Regions from separate parts of the Priestia sp. HNGD-A6 genome, predicted to be linked through region 2. Evidence: riboswitches for the same ligand, from Rfam matches in the RefSeq annotation. Region 2 holds a riboswitch; the other holds the start of a gene.
The links. A riboswitch is a leader RNA that binds a small molecule or an ion and turns the genes downstream of it on or off. The one in region 2 is predicted to bind S-adenosylmethionine.

Region 1 (3,176 bases), 1.0 Mb from region 2:
TTTATTAAAATGAGGCACGTTTTGGTCGGCAATAATATCTTCTCCTAAATAGCGCCCGTAGCTTTCGGTGATCGATACGCGTTCGATGCTGCCTTTTCTTTTATATGTCATAATTTTTTCAATTGCTTCAGGAATTGAAATAGGTGTTCTGCTTTCTAACATACATTCTTCACTTCCTTTATGTCTGTTCACTTTTTACGCTATGGTGTAAAATCATAGCATATCTCACTATTTCTATCATACAACAAAATTTACTGAAAAAGGATGAAAACACCGATGTCTTCTTTTACACATTTTAATGACCAAGGCCGTGCCAATATGGTCGATATTAGCGAAAAATCTATCACTCGCCGCGTTGCAACAGCTCGTTCAAGCATACTCGTTAACAAAGAAATTCACGAAGCCATTGTAGAACATAAAATCGGAAAAGGCGATGTGCTTGCTGTGGCACAAGTAGCAGGGATTATGGCAGCAAAACGCACGTCTGACATTATTCCGATGTGTCACCCTCTTTTATTAAAAGGCGTAAACCTTTCATTTGACTGGGATACAAGCAATGACAAGTATCGTTTATTAATAGAAGCAACTGTTAAAACGGAAGGCTCAACGGGCGTTGAAATGGAAGCTTTAACTGCCGCTTCTGCCTGCGCTCTAACCGTTTATGATATGTGCAAAGCCATTGATAAAGGCATGATTATCGGCGAAACATATCTGCTTGAAAAATCAGGCGGCAAAAACGGTGACTACAAGCGTACGGAAGCGTAAAGGAGGTACATAATGAGCGCACATGAACATAAATCCAAAGCAACTCAGCCCGTTCGCTGCAAAGTCATTACGGTATCCGATACACGTACAAAAGAAACCGATAAAAGCGGCGCGCTAATGATCCAACTTCTGAAAGAACACGAGATGCAGGTCGCTTCCTATGAAATTGTAAAAGACGATCAAACGTCGATTCAACAAGCGATACTTGCCGGATGCAGTGCTGAGGACATTGACGTTGTTCTCACAAACGGCGGCACCGGCATTACAAAACGAGACGTCACAATTGAAGCCGTTCAAGCGCTGATTCATAAAGAAATCGTCGGGTTTGGCGAGCTGTTTCGCATGCTGAGCTACACCGAAGACATTGGCAGCGCAGCGATTATGAGCCGGGCAATTGCCGGGACGATTAACGAAAAAGCCGTTTTTTCTACACCAGGATCAAGCGGTGCTGTTCGCCTAGCTATGACCAAACTGATTTTGCCTGAACTTCGCCACGTTGTGTGGGAATTAAACCGCCAGCGCTAACAAAATGCCTATGCGCAAGCATAGGCATTTTCATTAATCATAGTCTTTATGTACCCACTCATCTTCTGGAATGCCTAAATCTTCTCCAGAAAAACGCTCTTCTTTAAACGGATCTCCTCTAAGATGAAAGCCGTTTTGCTCCCAAAAGCCCGGATGGTTTTCACCAATAGCTTCAAAGCCCCGAAGCCATTTGACACTTTTCCAAAAGTACAAATGCGGCACAACCAATCGCAGCGGATATCCATGCTTAGGTGTAAGCGGCTCTCCGTTAAAGGAATGAGCGAGAAGAATATCGTCTCTCAGTAAATCTTTTACTTCAATATTTGACGTATAGTCATTATCTCCGTGCAGCATGATGTATTTACTTTTCAACTCCACGCCAACTGCTTTTAAAAAGTCTGCAAACAGCACGCCCGTAAATTCATTATCAAGTCTTGTCCATCTCGTTACGCAGTGAATATCACATTTAACCGTTGTTTGAGGCATGTTCAATATATCTTGATACGAAAGCATCACTTCTTTGTCTACCAACCCAAACACGCGAAGCGTCCACTCCTCTAAGTTATAATCCGGCACATCGCCTTCGTGTAAAATGGGAAAGCGCTCTGTTACTACCTGACCCGGAGGCACTCGTCCTTCATACTTTGGATCAATTTCCGGTGTTTTCATTCGTTTAATACGGTCTGCTTTGTTCAAATTATCACCTCGTTGTTTTTTGTACATAAAAAGCCCTTCCTTAAATAAATAAGGAAGAGCTTTGTTTCAGCTTCTTCCTTATCTCTAAGAGCGATACACTCTTAAGGATTTGGCACCATTCTGTCATAGACAGCGGTTGCCGGGTTTCACAGGGCCAGTCCCTCCACCTCTCTTGATAAGGAAACAAATTGTATTTGTTTTATGTAATAAAGTCAGTATTAAGCTTTTTGTCATAATTGTCAATATTATTTTTCTTTTCCGCACAAAAAACTTTAAAAACAGATAGAGTTATAAGGTTTTAGTCTACTAAGTATGTAAAGCCTTTACCCTTCTCCATCAATCATCGTATACTTCCTAGCAAAGCGCTTGTAGTAAATTTGCTCATCCTCTTGTCCATTGTTAAAAACAAGTCGGTTATGATCAATATCTTTCTCTTTTAACACATAGCCTTTTTCATTCATCAGTTGAATATATTCATCTAAATGTCCTTTTTTCACCATATAGTAAAGAACATTATCTGAATCCGTAGTCTTTGCTACATCTTGACTTCCCACTTCTAACTTGAATACGGCTGTTGCTGTTTGAATGGGACGGTAGTCTCCAAACACCTTTTCCCAGTTTAGTAGCAGCAGCGCGCCGAAGATTATGATACATCCTCCAGCGGCTACGGTTAGTACAAATCGTTTTGACACTTCTTTCTCTCCTTTACATTCTTTTTCTTCTATTTAACACAACAGATTGCCCTAAACTTGTTTTGACGCCAAGCCCTAGATACACAGCAGCACCTAAAGCTATTGAAATACAAGACGTGCTACTCGCAAGTGAAGATGCAGACAGCTTATTTTCCAGAAAATAGTGAGAAGCATAATTGCCAATAAGCACAGCGGCTGACATCACACTTACTAATAAAACAGGAGTCAACGCGGCTTTTCCTAGTGATTGAACTCGGTAAGAAATGGATTTTTCAATTAAATAAAAGTTATAGATAACCGATACACCATATCCTCCGTACGTCGCGACAACAGGTCCAATTTCTTTTAAGCTTGAAACCAACAGTACGTTTAATACTATCTTCACAACAATACCTAAGCCCAAGCCAAAAATTAATTTCTTTTGCTGATTAATTCCTTGAAGAATCGCGGCTGTTACGGTAAAAAGAGCAAATAAAATGGCAGCAGGCGCATACCATT
Region 2 (3,176 bases):
TGATGATTATTTATCTCACTATGAACTTGAAAAAATGCGTGTACCACTGCAAAAATATATGAAATGGTTTTATAAACCTGTACAAAAATTATTCGCTCCCTCCGAAGTGACCAAACAGCAGCTAGAAAAACAAGGGTTTCACAACGTAGCTATTTGGTCGCGAGGGGTAAATCACAAATTGTTCCATCCCCACTATGACCGCTTTGATATTCGTATTAAATATAATATAAAAAAACCCTACATCTTAACGTATGTAGGAAGGTTAGCTAAAGAAAAGAACGCTGATTTTTTACTAAAAATTGCCCGATCTTTACCTGATCATATCCGCCACCAAGTTCACTGGCTTATTGTGGGAGATGGTCCTTTAAAAGAACAAATGCAACAGCAAGCATCTGAGCATATGACATTTACAGGCTTTCTTGAAGGTAAGCAACTTGCTCATATCTATTCTTCATCTGATTTGTTTGTTTTCCCTTCAGAAACAGAAACGTTCGGAAATGTCGTACTGGAGTCTCTTGCTTCTGGAACTCCCGTGGTGGCAGCAAATGCAGGAGGAGTTAAACAGATGGTTCAGCACGGGCGAAACGGCTACCTTTGCAAACCTCACTCCTTAGAAGAATTCAGTTCGGCTATTACAGGTTTACTTGATGATTTGCACCAGCGGCTTCACTTTGGCCATGCAGCTAGACACTATGCTCTTACTCAATCATGGGACGCCATTTTTCAGCATTTGCTTTCAGAATATGAAGATGTCGTAGAAAAATCTGCTGAAGGTATTCAATGGGCATAAAAAAAATCTCCGTTTTCACGGAGATTTTTTTTATTATTTAGCTAAAGCTTGAGTTTTTAATGCTTCAGCTTTGTCTGTGAACTCCCAAGGAAGCTCCACATCTGTACGACCAAAGTGACCGTAAGCTGCTGTTTGCTTATAAATTGGGCGACGTAAATCAAGCATTTTAATGATGCCTGCTGGACGTAGGTCAAAGTTTTTGCGTACTACATCTACTAGTACTTCTTCAGAAACTTTTCCTGTACCGAATGTATCAATTGAAATAGATACTGGCTGTGCAACACCAATTGCATATGCTAGTTGTACTTCACATTTATCAGCAAGATCAGCTGCTACAATGTTTTTCGCAACATAACGAGCTGCATAAGCTGCTGAACGGTCTACTTTTGTTGCGTCCTTACCAGAGAATGCACCGCCGCCGTGACGAGCATATCCGCCGTAAGTATCAACGATAATTTTACGACCAGTTAAACCAGCATCTCCTTGAGGGCCGCCGATTACGAAACGTCCTGTTGGGTTAATGAAATACTTTGTATTTTCATCAATTAACTCATTTGGAACAACTGGATTAATTACATATTCTTTTAAGTTACGTTGAATTTGCTCTAACGTTACTTCTGGGTGATGCTGAGTTGAAATAACAATTGTATCGATGCGAACAGGTTTGTTGTTTTCATCATATTCAACTGTTACTTGTGTTTTACCATCCGGGCGAAGGTAAGGAAGAATTTCTTCTTTACGTACTTCTGTTAGACGGCGAGCAAGTTTATGAGCTAATGAAATTGGAAGAGGCATTAATTCTTTTGTTTCGTTACATGCATAACCAAACATTAACCCTTGGTCTCCAGCTCCGATTGCTTCGATTTCTTCATCGGACATTTGACCTTCACGTGCTTCTAACGCTTGGTCTACACCAGCAGCGATATCAGCTGACTGCTCGTCGATAGATGTTAATACTGCACAAGTTTCAGCATCAAATCCGTATTTTGCACGAGTATAGCCAATTCCTTTAATTGTTTCACGAACTGTTTTAGGAATATCCACGTAAGTAGAAGTTGTAATTTCACCGCTTACTAAAACTAAACCAGTTGTTACGCTTGTTTCACAAGCAACACGAGCATTTGGATCCTTTGCTAGGATAGCATCAAGAATTGAGTCAGAAATTTGGTCACAAATTTTATCGGGATGTCCCTCTGTAACAGATTCTGACGTGAACAGACGACGTTGTGTTGACATCAGTTTTCCTCCTTATAAATACGATACATTGTGATACGGTACTCATTCCCTTATTTTCATTACACGTTAAAAAATATAAAAAAACCTTTCCTTGTATCGAGGAAAGGTATCAAATTCTACATAAGCCTTTCACTCTTATCGATCAAGGTTGTGCCCTTGCATCAGGTTAGCACCTTATCGTCTACACAAAAAAATGACGATGGTTGCTGGGTTTCACAGGGCCTGTCCCTCCACCAGCTCGGGATAAGAGAGTATCCGTTCAAGGACATATAATACATGAAAAAGCGCTTCACTGTCAACAACATTCAAATGGAAATCATCTCTTTATGTTTGAATCTGTTTTAATGTAACATACTCAAATTTAAAAATAGTATACCTTATTAAGAATGATCACGAAGTTTGGTTAACAAGACAGAAAAAAAAAAGGCTTTCACTTGAAATAACTTCACTTTTTTTGCTTCTAGCACATATACATGTGTCTAAAATAGGTATAACGTATATTTTTTTATAATACACAAACATTTTTAGTTAAATAGTATAGAATAATTAAATAAATGTGTTATACTAATTATAAATTTCAAACATTAATGAATAAATAATAGCTAAAAAGGAAGGTAGTGCACATGAGTACTGTTGATATGTCTATCGAATTAAATGGTTTGCTTCAATTAAAAACAACAAAACACCAATTATCTGTTCCACAACTTGTTGAAAAAATTCTAGCTCGACGCGAAGGAACGCTGACTTCTACAGGTGCTGTGTCAGTCGAAACCGGAAAATATACAGGTCGCTCTCCTTTGGATAAATTTATTGTAAGCGATGCTGTATCTTCAAAAACGGTTGAATGGGGACCCGTCAATCAGCCAATTTCTGCTCAGCGATTCGATGCGCTATACAAAAAAGTCTTAACCCACTTAAAGAAACAGGATGAACTTTTTGTTTTTAATGGATATGCTGGAGCTGATAAAAAGTATCAGTTACCAATTCAAGTAGTTAATGAATTTGCATGGCACAACCTATTCGCTCAGCAGTTATTCATTCGCCCTTCAGCTGAACAAAAAACAAATGATGATGTGAAGCCGTTTACAATTGTAGCAGCTCCAACGTTCAAAGCTGATCCTGAAACAGACGGGACGAATTCTGAAACCTT

Region 1: linked by a shared signal. The riboswitch ahead of SCI76_RS21585 (sulfite oxidase-like oxidoreductase) and the one ahead of metK (methionine adenosyltransferase) in region 2 are both predicted to bind S-adenosylmethionine.

The regions. Positions count from the first base shown of each region.
Region 1 covers NZ_CP138621.1:4,220,280-4,223,455, reverse strand. The annotation lists gene glp (gephyrin-like molybdotransferase Glp) at 1-162, opposite strand, end outside; gene moaC (cyclic pyranopterin monophosphate synthase MoaC) at 277-765, shown strand; gene SCI76_RS21590 (molybdenum cofactor biosynthesis protein B) at 778-1,290, shown strand; gene SCI76_RS21585 (sulfite oxidase-like oxidoreductase) at 1,324-1,986, opposite strand; SAM riboswitch class I at 2,062-2,168, opposite strand; gene SCI76_RS21580 (hypothetical protein) at 2,310-2,678, opposite strand; gene SCI76_RS21575 (polysaccharide biosynthesis protein) at 2,692-3,176, opposite strand, start outside.
Region 2 covers NZ_CP138621.1:3,174,996-3,178,171, reverse strand. The annotation lists gene SCI76_RS16235 (glycosyltransferase family 1 protein) at 1-790, shown strand, start outside; gene metK (methionine adenosyltransferase) at 824-2,026, opposite strand; SAM riboswitch class I at 2,159-2,276, opposite strand; gene pckA (phosphoenolpyruvate carboxykinase (ATP)) at 2,650-3,176, shown strand, end outside.